Regions from separate parts of the Enterobacter cloacae complex sp. 385G4 genome, predicted to be linked through region 3. Evidence: predicted binding sites of a transcription regulator. Region 3 holds the regulator's gene; each other region holds the start of a gene.
What was found. The regulator sigma-54, encoded in region 3, starts transcription at its own class of promoters, with help from an activator protein. The targets are predictions, from matches to a motif close to GTTGGCACANNTTTCGCTNT.
Positions count from the first base shown of each region.

Region 1 (5,475 bases), on a different contig from region 3:
AGCAGCTGCGCACGGATGTAATGGACGCGGCGCTTCGCCAGCCGCTCAGCGAGTTTGATATCCAGCCGGTCGGGCAGGTGATTTCGCGCGTGACCAACGATACCGAAGTGATCCGCGACCTGTACGTCACCGTGGTCGCGACGGTGTTACGCAGTGCGGCGCTGATCGGCGCGATGCTGGTGGCGATGTTCAGCCTCGACTGGCGCATGGCGCTGGTGGCGATTACCATCTTCCCGGCGGTGCTGATCGTGATGATCATCTACCAGCGCTACAGCACGCCAATCGTGCGTCGGGTGCGCGCCTATCTGGCCGACATTAACGATGGCTTCAACGAAGTGATTAACGGCATGAGCGTCATCCAGCAGTTCCGCCAGCAGGCGCGCTTTGGCGAGCGGATGGGCGAAGCCAGCCGATCGCACTATATGGCGCGTATGCAGACGCTGCGCCTTGACGGCTTCCTGCTGCGTCCGCTGCTCAGCCTTTTCTCTGCGCTGGTGCTTTGCGGTTTACTGATGCTCTTTGGCCTGAGCTCAAGCGGTACGATTGAAGTGGGCGTGCTGTACGCTTTTATTAGCTATCTGGGGCGCCTTAACGAGCCGCTGATCGAGCTCACGACCCAGCAATCGATGCTGCAGCAGGCGGTCGTCGCCGGCGAGCGCGTGTTTGAGCTGATGGACAGGCCGCGCCAGGCCTACGGTCATGACGAGCGACCTCTGCAAAGCGGCGCCATTGCCTTTGATAACGTCTCGTTTGCCTATCGCGAAGACCGGCTGGTGTTGCAGGACATTACGCTGGATGTCCCGTCGCGCGGTTTCGTGGCGCTGGTGGGACATACGGGAAGCGGCAAGAGCACGCTCGCCAGCCTGTTGATGGGCTACTACCCGGTCACGCAAGGCGAAATCCGCCTCGACGGACGCCCGCTCGCGTCTCTCAGCCACAACGTGTTGCGTAAAGGCGTCGCGATGGTGCAGCAGGATCCGGTCGTCCTGGCCGATACCTTCTACGCCAACGTGACCCTGGGGCGAGACTACTCTCAGGAGCAGGTATGGGAGGTGCTGGAAAAAGTGCAGCTGGCAGACCTTGCGCGCGGGTTTAGCGACGGGATTAATACCCGGCTGGGCGAGCAGGGAAACAACCTCTCCGTTGGGCAAAAGCAGCTTCTCGCGCTGGCGCGGGTGCTGATTGAAACCCCGCAGGTGCTGATTCTGGATGAAGCGACGGCCAGCATTGACTCCGGCACCGAGCAGGCCATCCAGCAGGCGCTGGCCGCGGTACGCGACCATACGACGCTGGTGGTGATTGCCCATCGCCTTTCCACCATTGTCGATGCCGATACCATTCTGGTGCTGCATCGTGGACAAGCCGTGGAGCGCGGGACGCACCGTGAACTGCTGGAAGCCAAAGGGCGCTACTGGCAGATGTATCAGCTTCAGCTGGCGGGCGAAGAGCTCGCGGCCAGCGTGCGCGAGGAAGAGTCGCTCAGCGCCTGATGCACCAAAACAAAGCAACGCGCTAACAGTCATTCCTGTTGGTGCAATACTGAAACGCACCGTGCACCGACATGGTGCGTTTTTTTTCGCCGGTTCATTAAGGAAGACGGCATAACGCTCGTCGCACCGCTTTTCTCCCTCCATTTCATTTCTGGCACACCCCTTGCAATACCTTCTGCGTGAGCTGCGGCCATTACCGAATTCTGACTGGAGGGGATCTATGAAGCTGGTTACGGTGGTAATCAAACCATTCAAACTGGAAGACGTGCGTGAAGCATTGTCCTCAATGGGTATTCAGGGACTGACTGTCACCGAAGTGAAAGGCTTTGGTCGTCAGAAGGGTCATGCCGAGCTTTATCGCGGGGCGGAATACAGCGTTAACTTTCTGCCAAAAGTAAAAATTGATGTCGCGATTGCTGACGATCAGCTTGATGAAGTGATTGATGTGATTAGCAAAGCGGCCTACACCGGCAAAATTGGCGACGGCAAAATTTTCGTTGCCGAACTGCAGCGCGTCATTCGCATTCGTACCGGCGAATCTGACGAAGCGGCACTGTAAATAACGCCTGGCACACAGTGATAGGGATCGAGAAAATGAAGATAGCAACACTTAAAACGGGTCTGGGTTCGCTGGCACTGCTGCCGGGCCTGGCGCTGGCTGCTCCTGCCGTGGCAGACAAAGCCGATAACGCCTTTATGATGATCAGCACCGCGCTGGTGCTGTTCATGTCTATCCCGGGCATTGCGCTGTTCTACGGCGGCCTGATCCGCGGCAAAAACGTTCTCTCCATGCTGACGCAGGTTGCCGTGACGTTCGCGCTGGTCTGCGTGCTGTGGGTGGTTTACGGTTACTCGCTGGCCTTCGGTACCGGCAACGCCTTCTTTGGTAACTTCGACTGGGTAATGCTGAAAAATATTGAACTGACCGCGCTGATGGGCAGCTTCTACCAGTACATCCACGTCGCGTTCCAGGGCTCGTTCGCCTGCATTACCGTCGGGCTGATTGTGGGCGCGCTGGCGGAGCGCATCCGTTTCTCTGCCGTTCTGATCTTCGTGGTGGTCTGGCTGACCCTCTCCTATGTGCCGATTGCGCACATGGTCTGGGGCGGTGGTCTGCTGGCAACGCACGGCGCGCTAGACTTTGCGGGCGGTACCGTTGTACATATCAACGCCGCGGTAGCGGGTCTGGTGGGCGCATACCTGATTGGCAAACGCGTGGGCTTCGGTAAAGAGGCGTTCAAACCGCATAACCTGCCGATGGTGTTTACCGGTACGGCTATCCTCTACTTTGGCTGGTTCGGCTTCAACGCCGGCTCCGCAAGTGCCGCAAACGAAATCGCCGCGCTGGCCTTCGTGAACACCGTTGTGGCGACGGCGGGTGCAATTCTCTCCTGGGTATTCGGCGAGTGGGCGGTACGCGGTAAACCTTCCCTGCTGGGTGCCTGTTCAGGGGCGATTGCCGGTCTGGTCGGTATCACCCCGGCGTGTGGCTATGTGGGTGTCGGTGGTGCGCTGCTGGTGGGACTGGTCGCGGGTCTGGCAGGTCTGTGGGGCGTCACCGCACTGAAACGCGTGCTGCGCGTGGATGACCCTTGCGATGTGTTCGGCGTCCACGGCGTGTGCGGCATCGTCGGCTGTATCATGACCGGCATCTTCGCCGCGAAATCACTGGGTGGCGTGGGCTACGCAGAAGGTGTCACCATGGTTCATCAGGTGCTGGTGCAGCTGGAAAGTATCGCTATCACCGTGGTGTGGTCTGCTGTTGTCGCCTTCATTGGCTATAAGCTGGCGGATATGACCGTTGGGCTGCGCGTACCGGAAGAGCAGGAGCGCGAAGGTCTGGACGTCAACAGCCACGGCGAGAATGCGTATAACGCCTAATAAAAGCAAAACGGCAACTTCGGTTGTAATGCCAGTCAGTTAAGCAACTGACTGGCTTTTTTTCGGGGCTGTGGAGTATCTCCAGGGCCTTTCCTTTACCACCCTCGGGAAGGCCCTTTCCCTTCTTGTCGGCAACTTTACCCGTTGCGCCATGCTTTCAAGATCACGCATCAGCTCCGGGATACGCCCTGGTGAAGCGCCCTGCAGCGTCATCAGCATTCTCATGACCATGCCGCATGATTCTGAGAAGCTCAGCTGATTCGGCCAGTATCCTTTCAGATGGCCCGCCATTTTAATCATCTGATATCGCACCAGATTATACGCCAGTAACACGCCCCATAACTCCTGCTCCACAAGCTCCGGCTTTTTACTCCTCAGCGTCAGCCTGCTCAGTTGCATCGTTTGTTTTATCTCCCTGTACCCCAGCTCTATTTCCCAGCGATGGCTGTACAGGTCTGCCATTTCTCCTCCGGGATAGCGCATGGCGTCCGTCATCGACGTCAGCAGATGGCTGGTCAGTTCCATCTGGCAGACCATTTTTACCTGCGGGTAGAGTGCCGGGTTTCCGCCATGCGTCTGGCGGGGAAAGGCGCTATCGTTTTCCGGCGTATCCGGTGTGCGCCAGAACACGCCATCGATGGCCAGCAGTGTCAGGCCGCACCAGTGCGGATGCGGTGTGGCGTTATGCCAGAGCTGCGCTGTTTGCGTGAACACGCGGCGGACGGCTTCGCTTCCCAGCCGCTGACGGGCCTGGATCACGGCACTGGGGGCAACGAACGCACGGTTGCCGGGTAACATGATATCCAGCCGGTTAACTATCTGATGAAGCGGCTCCTTACGCTCAAGGGCCATACCGATAATGCACCAGACCATCATTTCCAGAGGAAGGCGCCGTTTGCGTAACGTGACGGTGCCGGATTCTTCAAGGCAGCGGGAAATCAGTTCCGGGTCAAGATAGTCGCCCAGAGAAGTCAGAGGGTTACGCAGAGAATCGTAACGTGATACCAGCTCAAGAGCCTGTCCAATGTGCATAAAAAAGGTAAACATTTCCGGATTCTTACACAGCCACTGGATCGGTCAACCGATCCTTAACTGATCGGCATTACAACTTCGGTTGCCGTTTTTAATGTTTATTCCCTCTCCCATGGGAGAGGGTCAGGGTGAGGGCATCAGGCCGCACACCATCACCCGCGATTACGCATTACCCCTTCCTGCACCGTAGAAGCGACCAGCACGCCGTCCTGGGTGTAAAACTCTCCACGCACAAAACCGCGAGCGCTCGACGCTGACGTACTCTCCACGCTGTAAAGTAGCCACTCATTCATATTGAACGGACGGTGGAACCACATGGAGTGATCGATGGTTGCGACCTGCATCCCTTTTTCAAGGAAACCAACGCCGTGCGGCTGTAGCGCAACCGGCAGAAAGTTAAAGTCAGACGCGTAGCCCAGCAGATACTGATGCACGCGGAAATCTTCCGGCACGGTGCCATTGGCGCGGATCCAGACCTGACGTTTCGGCTCGGCGGTGTGGCCTTTCATGGGGTTGTGGAACTCAACCGGGCGGATCTCCAGCGGTTTATCGCAGAGAAACTTCTCTTTGACCTGCGGCGGAAGCAGATGCGCCAGCGCGCGGGCGATATCGGTCTCTGATTTGAGTTCGTCCGGCGACGGTGCTGGCGGCATCACTTTCTGATGTTCATACCCCGGTTCCGGTGCCTGGAAAGAGGCGGTCATATAAAAGATAGGCTTACCGTTCTGAACGGCCGCCACGCGGCGTGCGCTGAAGCTGTTACCGTCTCTCAGGACTTCAACGTCATACACGATCGGTTTTGCGCTGTCGCCAGGGCGTAAGAAATAGCTGTGGAATGAGTGTACCAGACGGTCTGCAGGGACGGTCTCCTTTGCAGCGTACAGCGCTTGTCCAACGACCTGGCCGCCGAAAACCTGACGTAAGCCGAGGTCTTCGCTCTGCCCGCGATAGAGTCCTTCCTCAATTTTTTCCAGATTCAGTAATGTCAGCAGATTGTTCAGTGCCTGACTCATAATTATCCTCAATAAACGCCGTAGCGAAAGATAGGCAGAGTATAACGCAGAAATGAAAG
Region 1 covers NZ_JBXWDD010000006.1:154,660-160,134, forward strand. The annotation lists gene AC2FAJ_RS16575 (SmdB family multidrug efflux ABC transporter permease/ATP-binding protein) at 1-1,490, shown strand, start outside; gene glnK (P-II family nitrogen regulator) at 1,711-2,049, shown strand; gene amtB (ammonium transporter AmtB) at 2,085-3,371, shown strand; gene AC2FAJ_RS16590 (IS4 family transposase) at 3,411-4,403, opposite strand; gene tesB (acyl-CoA thioesterase II) at 4,556-5,416, opposite strand.
Region 1: glnK (P-II family nitrogen regulator) is a predicted target of sigma-54. The motif match lies at 1,641-1,660, and genes of this name have one in related genera.

Region 2 (5,475 bases), on a different contig from region 3:
ACGTCGGCAATCGCCTGCTGCGCCCGTTCATTTCCCGCATCGGGCACCACGCGGCGGTACTGGTTTTCGACCGCGCTCAGGGACGCTATTTTCTGCTCAACCAGCATGGCTACGCCTTGCAGTAGATCAAGCGGTTCGAAACCAGCCACCACTAACGGACGATTGTACTGATCAGCGATAAAACCGTAGGCGTCTGTGCCAATCACCATGCTGACGTGGCCCGGCGCCAGAAACGCATCGATGCCGTTGTCTGGCTCTTCGAGCAGGCTGCGCAGCGTGGGAATGAGCGTAATATGCTGGCAGAAAAAGAAAAAGTTAGTGACGTTGCGCGCTTTCGCCTGCTGCAGCGTGATGGCCGTAGCGGGCATGGTGGTTTCAAAACCCAGCCCGAAAAAGACGACCTTGCGCTCAGGGTTAGCCTCTGCCAGCGTCAGGGCATCCATCGGCGAGTAAACGATCCGCACGTCCGCGCCGCGCGCCTTCGCCTGCAACAGCGAGCCGTTTTTCCCCGGCACGCGCATCGCGTCGCCAAAGGTGCAGAAAATGACGTCGGGCTGGCCGGCAATTTCGATGCAGCTGTCGATGCGCCCCATCGGCAAAACGCACACCGGGCAGCCGGGGCCGTGAATAAACTCAATGTTCTCCGGCAGCAGCTGGTCGAGGCCAAACTTGAAGATGGCGTGCGTGTGCCCGCCGCACACCTCCATGATCCGCAGCGGCCTTTCGTTCGTGTAGTCCAGCAGCGCCGCGCGCGTTTTCAGATGTCCGATAAGCTGCATCACCTGTTCTGGCGCGCGGTATTCATCAACATAACGCATAGGCTAGCGCTCCTCGCCGTACAGGAGCGCGCCCACGTCCGGCTCCACGTCAAACATGTTTTGCAGCGCGTCCAGCGTGTCGCGGGCTTCCGCTTCGTTAATCACGCTCATCGCAAACCCCACGTGGACCAGCACCCACTGGCCGAGGCGCGACGCGCCCGTCTCATCGGTGCTGCCCACCAGCGTCAGGTCGACGTCGCGCAGGATCCCGCAAACCTCCACTTTGGCCTGATTGCCGTCGAGGGAATGGATTTGTCCCGGTACGCCTATGCACATCGTTCGCTCTCCAGCCAATCCAGCCAGGCGTCCATGCCGTCGCCGCGCGTGGCGGAAACCAGCAGGATGTGAATGTCCGGGTTCACCTCGCGGGCACAGGCAAGGCACTTATCCACGTCGAAGTTCAGGTACGGCAGCAGATCGACTTTGTTCAGCAGCATGAGGGAGACGGCGGCGAACATGTGCGGGTACTTCAGCGGCTTGTCCTCCCCTTCGGTCACGGAGAGCACCGCCACTTTATGCCGTTCGCCGAGGTCGAAGCTTGCCGGGCAGACCAGGTTGCCGACGTTTTCGATAAACAGGATGCCGTTATCCGCCAGCGGCAGGCGAGGGGCGGCGTCGGCAATCATCTGCGCATCCAGGTGGCAGCCCTTGCCGGTGTTAACCTGAATGGCGGGCGTCCCGGTTTCGCGGATGCGCGCCGCGTCGTTAACGGTTTGCTGATCGCCTTCGATCACCGCGCAGGAGATGCGTTGGTTCAGCCGTTTGAGGGTTTCGGTCAGCAGGGTGGTTTTACCGGAGCCGGGGCTAGAGACCAGGTTGAGCACCAGCTGTTGACGCGCGGCAAAGCGGGCGCGGTTGCGGGCGGCAAGCTGGTTATTTTTGTCCAGCACGTCGATCTCCACCTCCAGCATCTGGCGCTGGCTCATGCCCGGCGCGTGGGTGCCCGCTTCGCCGTGGCCGTAATGCAGGTCGCCCGCGTCGGAACGCTGCGGCGCAAAGGTGATGCCGGTCAGGGCCGCCGCAGGACGCGGGGCAGGGGAAAAAGGCGCGGAGCGAAACGCGGAGTGGGGACGGTGTTCATCCCCTTCTATATACAGGTTGCCTTCGGCGCAACCGCAGGTGCTACACATACATTACTCCTTCTCAATTTCGAGGCGTTGGATCTGCATACCGTCATCCGCCACGATGCGAAGACCCGTGCTCTGACACTGCGGGCAGCGTTGAACCTTTGATGAGAGCAGGGTGACGTACTGCTGGCACTGCTCGCACCAGCACTCCGCCTGCTGCTCGTCGATATGCAGCGCGCAGCCTTCCGCCAGCGTGCCGCGGCACACCAGCTCAAAACAAAAGTTCAGGGCGCTGGTCTCGACGCAGGAAAACGCCCCGACCTTCAGCCAGACGCCGGTGACGCGCTTCGCGTGGTTTTGCACTGCCTGCTGTTCGATAAGTTCCAGAGCCCGCTGGCAGAGGGTGATTTCGTGCATGACGCCTCCTCAATGATTTGCGCCAGTAAATGCAATAACGGTGCCAGCTTGATTTGCGTTACGGCGTGACGATGTCAGCGCTGTCGAAATGACACGTCGACACGGCGGCGTTGACAGTGTCTTATTTAATAAAAATCATTCAAATCAACACATTAAAAACTGGCACGGAATCTGCTTAACAGCCGCTATCTCCATTAACCGGATACCTTCTATGACTATTTGGGAAATTAGCGAAAAAGCGGATTACATCGCGCAGCGCCACCAGCAGCTTCAGGATCAGTGGCACCTCTACTGTAACTCTCTGGTTCAGGGGATCACCCTGTCAAAAGCCCGACTGCATCATGCAATGAGCTGTGCGGCGCAGGGGGATATGCGCTTTGTCCTGTTCGGTCATTTCACGGTCTTTGTGACCCTGGCAGACAGCTTTAACAGCCACACCATCGAGTACTACGTTGAGAATAAAGAGGGTGAAAAACAACGTATTGCGCAGGCGCAGCTGATGGCCGACGGCATGGTTGACGGCTACGTCAGCAACCGCGATCGCCAGCAGGTGCTTGAGCACTATCTGGAGAAAATCGCGCCGGTTTACAACGGTCTCTACGCCGCGGTTGAGCACGACTTGCCGGTCGACCTCAAACAGCTCGTCGTGGGAAAGGCCCCCGCAAATCTTGCCTGATAACCGAATGTCGAAAAGTGTCGATGAGACAGTTTTTCGTCGTCAAAAATGACCATCACCAGAGGATTGCCCGGTGAACCGTTTTGTAATTGCTGACTCGACGGTCTGTATTGGCTGTCGGACCTGTGAGGCGGCGTGTTCGGAAACGCACCGCCTGCACGGGCTGCAGTCCATGCCGCGCCTGCGCGTCATGCGTAATGAGAAAGAGTCTGCCCCGCAGCTCTGCCACCACTGTGAAGATGCCCCGTGCGCGGGCGTGTGTCCCGTCAATGCCATCACCCGCGTCGATGGCGCGGTCCAGCTGAACGAAAGCCTGTGCGTGAGCTGCAAGCTGTGCGGCATCGCCTGCCCGTTCGGTGCCATTGAATTCTCCGGCAGCCGCCCGCTGCATATCCCGGCGAACGCCAATACCCCGAAAGCGCCGCCTGCGCCACCGGCTCCGGCACGCGTGAGCACGCTGCTGGACTGGGTGCCCGGCATCCGCGCTATTGCGGTGAAGTGCGATCTGTGCAGCTTTGACGAACAGGGTCCGGCCTGCGTGCGGACCTGCCCGACCAAAGCGCTGATCCTGGTTAACATCCGCGATATCGCCCGTACCAGCAGGCGCAAGCGCGAGCTGACCATTAATACCGACGTCGGCGATCTTTCGCTTCTGCAGGCGCTTAACGAGGGGGCGAAGTGAACGCGATATTTATGATTAACAGCGCCGTGGCGTACTTTGCCGCTGCCGCCGCGCTGGCGCTGGTGTTCTCTTTCCATAAAACCCTGAGCGGCTGGATAGCCGGTATCGGCGGGGCGGTCGGCAGCCTGATGACGCTGGCGGCGGGCGGTGTCGTCCTGCTCGGCGGACAATCCGTGGAAACACTCATGCCGCTGATTCGCCACACCGTGGCGATTACGCCGCTGAACGCCATCTGGCTGGTGACCTTTGGCCTGTGCGGGCTGTTTATCAGCCTGTTCAATATTGACTGGCACCGCCATCAGCAGACCAAAGCCAACGGCCTGCTGGTCAATCTGCTGATGGCCGCCGCGGTCTGCACGGTTATCGCCAGCAACCTCGGCGCGCTGGTGGTGATGGCAGAGATCATGGCGCTGTGTGGCGTGTTCCTGACCGGCTGCAGCGCCTCCGGCAAGCTATGGTTTGCGCTCGGACGCCTCGGCACGCTGCTGCTGGCGCTGGCCTGCTGGCTGGTGTGGCAGCGTTTCGGCACCCTGGATTTTGCCGCGCTTAACGGCCAGCCGCTGGGGAACGACGTCTGGCTGCTGGGCACAGTCGGCTTTGGCCTGCTGGCCGGGATTATCCCGCTGCACGGTTGGGTCCCGCAGGCGCACGCGAATGCCTCTGCGCCCGCCGCCGCGCTGTTTTCGACGGTGGTAATGAAGGTCGGTTTGTTCGGTATCCTGACGATTACCCTGACGGGCGGTCAGCCGCCGCTGTGGTGGGGGGTAGCGCTGCTGATTGCGGGGATGATCACCGCATTTGTCGGCGGCCTGTACGCCCTGATGGAGCACAACATCCAGCGTCTGCTGGCCTATCACACCCTGGAAAACATCGGCATCATCCTGCTCGGCATGGGCGCGGGCGTCACCGGGCTGGCGCTCAACCAGCCGGCGCTGATTGCTGCCGGGTTTGTCGGCGGTCTGTATCACCTCGTCAACCATAGCCTGTTTAAAACCACTCTGTTCCTCGGCGCGGGCAGCGTCTGGTTCCGCACCGGCCATCGCGATATCGAAAAGCTCGGTGGGATTGGCAAAAAGATGCCGATGATTTCACTCGCCATGCTGGTGGGGCTGATGGCGATGGCCGCGCTGCCGCCGCTGAACGGCTTTGCCGGGGAGTGGGTGATCTATCAGTCCTTCTTCGCGCTCGGCCAGAGCGACGCGTTTATCGCGCGGCTGCTCGGCCCGCTGCTGGCGGTGGGCCTGGCGATTACCGGGGCGCTGGCGGTGATGTGCATGGCGAAAGTCTATGGCGTCACCTTCCTCGGCGCGCCGCGCACCCGTGAAGCGGAGAACGCCTGCTGCGCCCCGGTACTGATGGCCACCAGCGTGGTCGCGCTGGCGCTGTGCTGCATTGCGGGCGGGGTTGCCGCGCCGTGGCTGCTGCCGCTGCTGGGCCACGCCGTTCCGCTGCCGCTGGCGACGGCGCATACCGTTGTCTCCCAGCCGATGATGGCGCTGCTGCTGATCGCCGGGCCGCTCCTGCCGTTCGTGCTGATGCTGTTCTTCAGGCGCGACCGTCTCGCCTCCCGTTCGCGCGGCGCGGCGTGGGCCTGCGGCTACGAACACGAGCCGTCGATGGTCATTACCGCCCACGGTTTTGCCATGCCGGTGAAGGAGAACTTCGCCGCCGTGCTGAAGCTGCGCCAGTGGCTTAACCCGCAGGGCTGGGTGCCGGGCTGGCAGAGTGCTGCCGTGCCCGTGCTGTTCCGCCGGCTGGCGCTGATCGAGCTGGCGGTGCTGGTAGTGATTGTGATTTCACGAGGAGCCTGACATG
Region 2 covers NZ_JBXWDD010000007.1:32,435-37,909, reverse strand. The annotation lists gene hypD (hydrogenase formation protein HypD) at 1-818, opposite strand, end outside; gene AC2FAJ_RS17185 (HypC/HybG/HupF family hydrogenase formation chaperone) at 822-1,094, opposite strand; gene hypB (hydrogenase nickel incorporation protein HypB) at 1,085-1,948, opposite strand; gene hypA (hydrogenase maturation nickel metallochaperone HypA) at 1,952-2,302, opposite strand; gene hycA (formate hydrogenlyase regulator HycA) at 2,514-2,978, shown strand; gene AC2FAJ_RS17165 (4Fe-4S dicluster domain-containing protein) at 3,052-3,660, shown strand; gene hycC (formate hydrogenlyase subunit 3) at 3,657-5,471, shown strand; gene AC2FAJ_RS17155 (respiratory chain complex I subunit 1 family protein) at 5,473-5,475, shown strand, end outside.
Region 2: hypA (hydrogenase maturation nickel metallochaperone HypA) is a predicted target of sigma-54. The motif match lies at 2,331-2,350, and genes of this name have one in related genera.

Region 3 (5,475 bases):
GGCTATGTTGCCCATTCTGACTGGGTGAGCATGGATGAAATTTCTCCGTTCATGGGGCTGGCGGTTATCGCGGCGGAAGATCAAAAATTCCCGGAGCACTGGGGGTTCGATGTGGCTGCGATTGAAAAGGCGCTGGCCCATAACGAACGTCACGAAAACCGCGTGCGCGGTGCGTCAACGCTGTCGCAGCAGACGGCTAAAAACCTGTTCCTGTGGGATGGGCGAAGCTGGGTGCGAAAAGGGCTGGAAGCGGGTCTGACCCTGGGAATGGAAACGGTCTGGAGCAAAAAGCGTATTCTGACCGTTTACCTTAATATCGCCGAGTTCGGCGACGGGGTATTTGGTGTCGAAGCTGCATCACAACGCTATTTTAATAAACCTGCCAGCAGGCTGAGCATGTCGGAGGCGGCGCTGCTCGCGGCTGTTCTGCCTAATCCTGTCCGCTTCAAGGCCAGCGCCCCGTCAGGGTACGTGCGAAGCCGTCAGGCGTGGATCATGCGCCAGATGCGCCAGCTGGGTGGGGAAGGGTTTATGGAGAGAAATGCGTTAATGTAGGGCGGGTAAGCGCAGCGCCACCCGCCAGAATAGCAGGCCTAATCTTCGTCGAACCCGGCGTTAAACAGCGCAACTACCGCCGCCAGAGCTTCCTCTTCCTGAGGACCGGTGGCTTCAACCTCAATCTGACGCCCTTTGGCGGAGTCCAGCATCAGCAGCGCAATCACGCTGTTGGCTTCCGCTTCGGTGCCTTCGTCATTACGCAGCAGCACTTCTGCATCGAAACCCTGCATCAGCTCAAACAGCTTCATCGCCGGGCGTGCATGCATGCCCAGCTTATTGGTGATCTCAACGGTTTGTTTTACGGTCATGTTTTACGTTTTTCCAGCGTGCGATGACGGGACTGAACGTTCTTACCGCGCGAGCGGAAATAGTCGGCCAGCTGTTCGGCGATGTAGACCGAACGATGTTTACCGCCAGTACAGCCAATCGCCACCGTCAGGTAGCTACGATTGTTTGTCTCCAGCATAGGTAACCATAGCTCAAGGTAGCTTCGCGTCTGGTAGATAAAATTGTGAACTTCTGTGTGTCGGTCGAGGAACGCCGCCACGGGCTTATCCAGACCGGTCATTGGACGCAGTTTGGGATCCCAGTGCGGGTTCGGCAGGAAGCGCACGTCGAAAACATAGTCCGCATCAATCGGAATACCGTGCTTAAAGCCGAAAGATTCGAACACCATCGTCAGCTCGCGCTCGCGTTTGCCCAGCAGCCGGGTTCGCAGCATTTCCGCCAGCTCGTGAACGGACATCTCTGAGGTGTCGACAATCAGATCGGCACGAGAGCGCAGCGGCTCAAGCAGATCGCTCTCTTCGTCGATGGCGCTCTCCAGCGAAAGATTCTTGCTGGAAAGCGGGTGCAGACGACGGGTGTCGCTGTAGCGGCGGATCAGGGTATTGCGGTCGGCATCAAGGAACAGCAGCTGAGGCGAGAACGCGTCAGGCAGGTTACTCATTGCCTGTTCGAAGATCTCTGGCGATTCCGGCATGTTACGAACGTCGATACTGACGGCGGCGGAGGTTTGTCTCTCCGCTAACGTGCGTGCCAGATCGGGCAATAACACGACCGGCAGGTTATCGACGCAGTAAAAACCCATGTCTTCCAGCGCGCGCAGGGCAACGGATTTCCCCGACCCTGAACGACCGCTGACAATCATCAGCACCATGTTCCGTTTCTCCTCAGGACAACAGATGTGAAGGCCATCACCTGGTTATGCGTCATCCTGATTGCCTTCTGCTTCAGTGATAATTTGATAAAGCTCTTCATCACTTTGGGCCGAGCGCAGTCGACGGCAGATGGTTTTATCCGCCAGACGTTTAGCAACCAGCGAAAGCGTATGCAGGTGGGTCTTGGTCTGGTCGGCAGGCACCAACAGCGCGAAGAGGAGATCGACGGGCTGGTTATCAATGGCGTCAAAAGCGATTGGGGTTTCCAGTTGCACAAACACACCGACGGCACGCAGGGTGTCCTCTTCCAGCTTGCCGTGTGGGATCGCGATGCCGTTGCCGATACCGGTACTGCCCATCTTTTCACGGGTCAGAATGGCTTCGAACACCACCTGCGGCGGCAGGCCCAGCTGTTTTGCAGCCAATTCACTGATGATCTCCAGCGCACGTTTTTTGCTCTGGCAGTGAACGGCACTGCGGGTACATTCCTGGTTAAGGACATTGCTCAGTTGAAGAGCGGAATCGTTGTTCATCATAATTTCACCTAAGCGCTAACTGTACAAATGGCCCGTTGTGTTTCACAACAGGCCGTCCTGCACCCGTTAACTGCCCGGACAATTAGTGTTGTTTCAGTTTATCTTTATGTTTATTGAGCTGTCGCGCAAGCTTGTCAATCAAGCCGTCGATAGCCGCGTACATGTCTTGCCCTTCCGCACTGGCATGGAGTTCACCCCCGTTAACATGCAGGGTTGCATCCGAGATATGAGTCACTTTCTCCACTTTTAACACAACGTAGACCTGATTGATCCTTTCGAAATACTGCTCGAGTTTCGCGAACTTAGCGTTCACGAAGTCACGTAAAGCCTCAGTAATCTCGACGTTATGTCCTGTGATATTGAGCTGCATAGTGTCTTCCTTATCGGTTGTGTCAGACCAGTTGTTTACGCTGGTTAGACGGCGGAATGGATAAAGACTCTCGATACTTCGCAACAGTACGACGTGCCACCATAATACCCTGATCGGACAGCATGGTGGTCAACTTACTGTCACTTAGTGGCTTCGCGGGATTCTCCGCGGCGATCAACTTCTTCACCAGGGCGCGAATCGCCGTTGAGGAGGCTTCGCCGCCACCCTCGGTGTTCACGTGGCTGGAGAAGAAATACTTAAGCTCAAAAATACCGCGCGGACTGTGCAGATACTTCTGCGTAGTAACGCGGGAAATAGTGGATTCATGCATCTCGACGGCCTGGGCGATATCCGCCAGCACCATCGGCTTCATATACTCTTCGCCCTGCTCAAAGAAGGCCTGCTGCTGTTCGACGATGCAGCGGCTCACGCGAAGCAGGGTATCATTCCGGCTCTCCAGGCTCTTGATCAACCATCGCGCTTCCTGAAGATTGCTGCGAATATATTGATTGTCGGAGTCGTTGCGCGCGCTGGTACACATGGAGGCGTACTGCTGGTTGATTTGCAGGCGAGGGATGCTGTCAGAGTTCAGTTCAACGACCCAGCGGTCATTGTGTTTTCTGACCAGCACGTCCGGGATAACGTACTCGGGTTCGCTGGTCTGGATCGACTGACCGGGACGCGGATCGAGGGACTGGATCAGATTTACCGCCTCTTTCAGCACCTCTTCCTTCAGGCGCGTCACGCGCATCAGGGTGCGGAAATCGTGGTTAGCCAGAAGATCCAGATGATCGCTGATGATTAAGCGAGCCTCGTCGAGCCACGGCGTCTCTTTGCTGAACTGAGAAAGCTGGATCAGCAGACAGTCGCGCAGGTCCTTCGCGGCCACCCCGACCGGATCGAAGCGCTGAATGCGTTTCAGTACCGCTTCAATCTCCTCAATCTCAATCTCTTCATCGCCCATGCTTTCCAGAATGTCGTCCAGCGTGACGGTCAAATAACCGGTGTCATCAACGGCGTCGACAATCGACGTGGCAATAGCGCGGTCGGTATCGGAGAAGGGGGTAAGCTCTACCTGCCACATCAGGTAATCCTGCAGCGACTGGGTGGTTTCGCCCTGGTAGACCGGTAGCTCGTCGTCCTGGTAGTCTGCACGCGTGCCGGAAGGGGTCCCGGCGGTATAGATTTCATCCCAGCTGGCATCCAGCGGAAGCTCATCCGGCATCTCTTTTTGTTCGAGTGCATCCGCGGTGTCGAGCGCTTCTGTGTCCTGTGACTGCTGGGTATCTACCTCGTCATGAAGATCGGCTTGCTCCAGCAGGGGATTGCTGTCCAGCGCCTGCTGGAGCTCCTGCTGGAGTTCTAAGGTGGACAGTTGCAACAGACGAATTGCCTGCTGTAACTGCGGCGTCATCGCCAGCTGTTGGCTGAGCCTTAATTGCAAACCTTGCTTCATGTTCAGAGCATTTTTCTCCGGTTCGGCGTTACGTTACCTCTACCCTATCAGAGTCTGAAGTCTTCCCCAAGATAGACGCGCTTAACATGATCGTCTTCGAGGATCTGCTGCGGCGTACCGTGAGCGATCAGATTGCCCTGGCTCACGATATACGCGCGTTCACATACCGCCAGCGTTTCACGAACGTTGTGGTCGGTGATCAGCACGCCAAGTCCGCTGTCACGCAGATGCTCGATAATGCGTTTAATGTCGATAACGGAGATCGGGTCAACGCCCGCAAACGGTTCATCCAGAAGGATAAACTTCGGATTGGCGGCCAACGCGCGCGCAATCTCAACACGACGGCGTTCCCCCCCGGACAAGGCCTGGCCCAGGCTGTCGCGCAGGTGTTCGATATGAAACTCTTCCATCAGCTCGTTGGCGCGATCCTGACGCTGTTCGTTGGTCAGGTCGTCGCGAATTTGCAGGACCGCCATCAGGTTATCAAAGACGCTCAGACGACGGAAAATAGAGGCTTCCTGCGGCAGATAGCCGATGCCACGGCGCGCGCGCGCGTGCAGCGGCAGCAGGCTGATATCTTCATCGTCAATAATAATGTTGCCGGCATCGCGCGGCACAATACCCACCACCATGTAGAAGGTGGTGGTTTTACCCGCACCGTTCGGGCCAAGCAGGCCCACAATTTCGCCGGAGTTGACGGTCAGACTGACATCTTCTACGACACGGCGGCCCTTATAGGCCTTCGCGAGATTTTTTGCAGTTAATGTTGCCATAGCGAATTAGTTACTCTTCTTCTGTGCCGGGGCCTGGCCCTTGCCTTTGTCCTGCAGCTGCGACGGAACCAGCACGGTGGTTACGCGTTTGCCTTTCTCGCTGGAGGCCTGCATTTTTTGCTCTTTCACCAGATAGGTAATCTGGTCACCGGTAATATTGCTGTCCAGCTGTTCCAGATACGCGTTTCCGGTCAGGATGACCAGGTCCTTCGCCAGCTCATAGTGCATATGCGAGGCGTGGCCCTTCACCGGCTTGCCGTTGTCCTGCATCTGGTAGAAGGTGGCCGGGTTGCCGTAACCATCAATGATCTCTTTGCCCTGCTCGCCGCCCGGACGGGTAACGACCACTTTATCGGCGTTAATTTTGATGGTCCCCTGAGTCATGACGACGTTACCCGTGAAGGTGACGACGTTACCCTGCATATCGAGAGACTGGGTGTCAGACTCGATATGGATCGGCTGGTCGGTATCGCCCGTTACAGCAAGCGCGGGGAGACTGGCCGCCAGCATCGCGCTGGCGATAATTACTTTAAGGCTGAGTTTGTTTGTTTTGAATTTCATAGGAGGTTCTAACCTTTTCAATCAGCTCGGCGTTCTTGCTGCGTAAGTTCCCGCGCATTCT
Region 3 covers NZ_JBXWDD010000004.1:264,540-270,014, reverse strand. The annotation lists gene mtgA (monofunctional biosynthetic peptidoglycan transglycosylase) at 1-555, shown strand, start outside; gene npr (PTS phosphocarrier protein NPr) at 594-866, opposite strand; gene rapZ (RNase adapter RapZ) at 863-1,717, opposite strand; gene ptsN (PTS IIA-like nitrogen regulatory protein PtsN) at 1,763-2,254, opposite strand; gene hpf (ribosome hibernation promoting factor) at 2,337-2,624, opposite strand; gene rpoN (RNA polymerase factor sigma-54) at 2,647-4,080, opposite strand; gene lptB (LPS export ABC transporter ATP-binding protein) at 4,128-4,853, opposite strand; gene lptA (lipopolysaccharide ABC transporter substrate-binding protein LptA) at 4,860-5,414, opposite strand; gene lptC (LPS export ABC transporter periplasmic protein LptC) at 5,383-5,475, opposite strand, start outside.

Region 4 (5,475 bases), on a different contig from region 3:
GCCGCTGCTGGCAACGGCGATCCAGCGTGGCATCAACGCCCCGCAGGCGTCGTCCTGCGGTCGTTTGTTTGACGCGGTCGCCTGCGCGCTGGGCATCGACGCGCAGCGCTACGAAGGCGAGGCAGCGTGCAGGCTGGAGGCGCTGGCATCGCAGTGCGCGGGCGTTGACCATCCGGTGATTCTGGAAGCGAATAACCTTGCGCTGTTCTGGCAGCAGTGGCTGAACTGGCAGGCGGAGCCCTGCGAGCGCGCGTGGGCGTTTCACGACGCGCTGGCAAAAGGGCTGGCAGAACTCGCCGCGCTCCATGCCCGACGCTTATCGCTGTCGACAATCTGTCTCAGCGGCGGCGTGTTGCACAACCGTCTGCTGCGCGCGCGCCTGCGTCATTATCTTTCTGACTTTACGCTTCTTTTTCCTTCGCGCCTGCCTGCAGGTGACGGAGCGATCTCCTTCGGGCAGGCGGTGGTTGCCGCTGCCCGGTCATGTTCAAAAAGGATTTAAAATGTTACGACTGTTACGCAACGAACCTCGCGCCGCGCTTCTGCTGCTGGCTCTGGTAATGGCAAACCTGCTGGCCTGGGGATGGGCATGGCACTCTTTTAGCGGCAGCACGGCGCTGATGGCCGCCAGCCTGCTGGCGTGGTGCTACGGGCTGCGCCATGCGGTGGATGCCGACCACATCGCGGCCATTGATACCGTGACGCGTAAGATGATGCAGCAGGGCAAACGCCCGTGCGGGGTGGGGGCGTGGTTCTCGCTGGGGCACTCCACCATCGTGGTGCTGGCCTCCATTGCCATCGCCGCCACCGCCACGGCGTTTCAGAAAAACATGGAATGGTTCCACGAAACCGGCAGCCTGATTGGCACTGCGGTATCCGCCACCTTCCTGCTGGCGATGGCGCTGGTGAACATGGTGATCCTGCGCGGCGTCTGGCGCAGTTTCCAGGCGCTGAAAAAGGGCCAGACGGTGCAGGGTGACGTCACGCTGCCTGCCCAGGGGGGCGTTATGAACTGGCTGTTCGGTAAAACCTTCCGCCTCGTCAATAAAAGCTGGCAGATGTATCTGGTGGGTTTCCTGTTTGGCCTCGGCTTCGACACGGCCACGGAAATCGGCGTGCTGGGGATCTCCGCCGCCAGCGCCTCCAGCGGGATGTCCGTGTGGTCAATCATGATCTTCCCGGCGCTCTTCGCCAGCGGCATGGCGCTGGTGGATACGCTCGATAACCTGCTGATGGTCGGTGCCTACGGCTGGGCGTTTGATAAACCGCAGCGCAAGCTCTACTACAACATGACCATCACCGGCACCTCCGTGGTTGTTGCGCTGTTTATCGGCGGGCTGGAAGCGCTGGGCCTGCTGATGGATAAATTTGCTCTCAGCGGCGGCATCTGGGATCTGATCGGCGCGGTAAATGACAACCTGGGCAACGCCGGGTTTGTGGTTGTCGGGCTGTTCGTTGCCTGCTGGCTCATCTCCATGGCCAACTATCGCTGGCGCGGCTACGACGCGCTGGTGGTGCGTTCCTGAACTCCCCACCCTGTTTTACCCGGCGGCGCTACGCTTGCGCGGGTCTGCATGTAGGCCGGGTAAGCGGAGCGCTACCCGGCAATACGAGGGTTAAGCAGGCAGCGATTTCAGCAGGGCGAAGGCCTCCTTCATCCGGTCTTCGCTGACGACAAAGGCGCATATCTGACCGTCAGCATCGGTGCCGCGCGCCACCATTCCCTGCGGTTCGAGGGTAATTTGCCAGTTCAGATCCTGACGCTGCGTTTCTCCTGCAAGATGCAGCGGCAATTCCGGCGTTTTGACCTTTACCAGCATGGCGGGTAATTTCAGCGGCGCGCTGCCGCCGAGCAGGTTTTTTGCCAGATACATGGCGCTTAATTGTATCGGCTGCAGGAAGGGCAGCACCTGGCCGTTAATTTCCGCGCAGTCGCCCAGGGCATAAATATCCGGCCGCGTGGTTTGCAGGTAGCTATTTACCTTCACGCCGCGGTTTATTTCAGCCCCTGCGCGATGCGCCAGCGCGGTTTCCGGGCGCAGGCCCGTCGCGGCAACCACCGCATCCACTTCTACGCTGCGGCTTCGGTCGAGCATGGCACGAATGCCGCCTTCGGTTTTGCTCAGGCTTTGTAGCTGCGATTTCAACATCAGATGCACGCCCATATCGGTCAGACGATGCTGTAAGCGACTGCTTACTTCTGCGGGCATCAGCGCCGACAGAATGCTGGCCGCGTGGTCAACCAGGGTCACGGATTTTCCCGCCCGACAGAAGTCCATCGCCAGCTCGGTGCCGATCAGCCCGCCGCCGACGATCATCACTCTGGCGGCATCGCGTAGCCGGGTTTCGCTGGCCTGATACTCCTGCTGACTGTTGAGGGTAATCATCAGCTCGCGGCCCTCAACCGGCGGCACAAACGCAGATGCCCCGGTCGCCAGCACCAGCCTGTCGTACTGCCAGGTTTTCTCTTTCGCTTTTACCACGTGGGCGTCGGCGTCGATATCGGTGACCCAGGTGTACGGAAACAGACGCAGGTTGAACTGCTCCGCGAACTCCCCCGCCGTCTGGCGGGTGAGGTCATCGGCGCGCTGATTCTGGCTAATGACGTGGCTTAAATCAGGCTTGTTGTACTCGTCCATGCTGTCGGCGGCGATCAGCGTCAACGGCACGTTTGCATCCTGTTTGCGGATATTTTTCACCAGCTGGCGGGCAGCAAAGCCCGAGCCGATGATAACGATGCTGTTGCTCATTTTGCCTCCGTTGCCAGTTCATCAAAGACGTCTTTGCCGAGGGAGCATTCCGGGCAGAGGAAGTTGTCCGGCACCTCGCTCCACGGCGTGCCCGGGGCAACATCCTGCAGCGGTTCGCCCAGCTCAGGATCGTAGATCCACTGGCAGACGCTGCACTGCATGCGCGGACCGAGATCGGCGCTGGCTGCCGTAGAACAGGTTTGTGGCTGTTCCGCAGGTTTTGCGGTGACTTCAGGAAGCGGGGCGAGCGCCCACTGACGGGCGATGTCGCGGCCATGCTGGCGGCAGATTTCCAGCGCGTCGATATCAGGACGCCATTTCGCCTTCAGGCTCATGGACATCTCAAAACCCGCATCCTGTAAACGGGTGGAAAGACGGTCTACCGCGCCGCCGCTCCAGCCGTGTGAACCAAAGGCGCTGGCGCGTTTGTTACGAAAGCGCAGGCCGGTCATCTCTTCCACCAGGCCGGCAATCTTCGGCATCATCACGTTATTCATGGTGGAGGTTCCCACCAGCACGCCCTTGGAGCGGAAGACATTGGTCAATACCTCGTTCTTATCGCTGCGCGCCACGTTGAAGATTTTCACCGCTACGTTCGGGTCAACTTCATTGATCCCCTGGGCAATCGCGTCCGCCATCATGCGGGTGTTGTTGGACATGGTGTCGTAGAAGATAGTGATGCGATCTTCCTGGTAATCCGCGGCCCACTTCAGGTACAGCTCGACGATCTGGGTGGGGTTTTCACGCCACACCACGCCGTGGGAGGTGGCAATCATCTCCACCGGCAGGTTGAAGCCGAGGATTTCGGTAATTTTAGGCGTCACCAGGCGGCTGAACGGAGTGAGGATATTGGCGTAGTAGCGCTGACACTGTTCGAACAGCTCGGTCTGATCCACTTCGTCATTGAACAGGCGTTCGTCGCAGTAGTGCTGGCCGAAGGCGTCGTTGCTGAACAGCACCGCGTCGCCGGTCATGTAGGTCATCATGCTGTCCGGCCAGTGCAGCATCGGGGTTTCGACGAAGATCAGCTGCTTGCCGTTGCCGATATCCAGCGTGTCGCCGGTTTTTACGGTGTGGAAGTTCCACTCCGGATGATGGTGGTGGCCGTTAATTGAATCAATGGCGTTGGTGGTGCAGTAGATTGGGGTATCCGGAATGTGGGACATCAGTTCGGTCAGCGCCCCGGCGTGGTCCTCTTCCGCATGGTTGATGATGATGTAGTCGATGTCATTCAGGTCGATTTCACCGCGCAGGTTCTGCACGAACTCACGGCTGAATTTGTGATCGACGGTATCGATCAGGACGTTTTTACCTTCGCGGATGAGATAGCTGTTGTAGCTGCTGCCGCGCAGCGTTTTGTATTCCGTCCCGTGGAAATCGCGCACTTCCCAGTCACGTTGACCCACCCAATGAATGTTATTTTTAACCAGAATAGACATAGCAACCTCAACTTAATACAGCGTTTTCAAATAAGATGGTTTGCTTATATCAAGTTGCGTGCCAACTTTTTAAATTATTAATATTCAATAAGTTGCGATTTAATGCCCCATGATGAGTAGTCATTATGACTATCCTAAAAAGAGTCAATATGACATTATGCATTGTCAAAATGACAGCGAGGTCAAAATGAGCTTTTCCGTAGACGTGCTGGCGAAGATCGCCATTGAGTTGCAGACCGGTATCGGCCATCAGGACCGCTTTCAGCGCCTGATCTCCACGCTGCGCCACGTGCTGGATTGCGATGCGTCGGCGCTGCTGCGTTACGAAGGGCGGCAGTTTATTCCGCTGGCTATCGACGGCCTGGCGAAGGACGTACTCGGGCGGCGCTTTACGCTGGAGGGCCACCCGCGTCTGGAAACCATCGCCCGCGCGGGCGACGTGGTGCGTTTCCCGGCAGACAGCGATCTGCCCGATCCGTACGACGGCCTGATTCCGGGGCAGGAGAGCCTGAAGGTGCACGCCTGTATTGGCCTGCCGCTGTTCGCCGGGCAGAATCTGATTGGCGCATTAACCCTCGACGGCATGTCGCCGGATCAGTTCGACACCTTCAGCGACGAAGAGCTACGGCTGATTGCCGCGCTGGCCGCCGGGGCGCTGAATAATGCGCTGCTGATAGAGCAACTGGAGAGCCAGAATATTCTTCCCGGTAGCCCGACGGCGTTTGAGCCGGTGGCGCACACCGAGATGATCGGCCTTTCACCGGGCATGGAGCAGCTCAAAAAAGAGATTGAGATTGTCGCCGCGTCCGATCTGAACGTGCTGATCTTCGGAGAGACTGGTACCGGTAAGGAGCTGGTGGCGAAGTCGATTCACGAAGCGTCGCCGCGCGCGGTCAATCCGCTGGTGTACCTCAACTGCGCCGCGCTGCCGGAAAGCGTGGCGGAGAGCGAGCTGTTCGGTCACGTCAAAGGGGCGTTTACCGGGGCCATCAGCAACCGCAGCGGCAAGTTTGAAATGGCCGATAACGGCACGCTGTTTCTTGATGAGATTGGCGAGCTTTCCCTTTCACTTCAGGCCAAGCTGCTGCGCGTATTGCAGTACGGCGACATCCAGCGCGTGGGGGATGACCGCAGCCTGCGGGTGGACGTGCGGGTCCTTGCTGCGACCAACCGGGATCTGCGCGAAGCGGTGCTGGCCGGGCAGTTCCGCGCCGACCTGTTCCATCGCCTGAGCGTGTTCCCGCTGTCCGTGCCGCCGCTGCGCGAGCGCGGAGACGACGCGGTGC
Region 4 covers NZ_JBXWDD010000007.1:15,539-21,013, reverse strand. The annotation lists gene hypF (carbamoyltransferase HypF) at 1-502, shown strand, start outside; gene AC2FAJ_RS17100 (HoxN/HupN/NixA family nickel/cobalt transporter) at 504-1,526, shown strand; gene norW (NADH:flavorubredoxin reductase NorW) at 1,617-2,750, opposite strand; gene norV (anaerobic nitric oxide reductase flavorubredoxin) at 2,747-4,189, opposite strand; gene norR (nitric oxide reductase transcriptional regulator NorR) at 4,377-5,475, shown strand, end outside.
Region 4: norV (anaerobic nitric oxide reductase flavorubredoxin) is a predicted target of sigma-54. The motif match lies at 4,236-4,255, and genes of this name have one in related genera.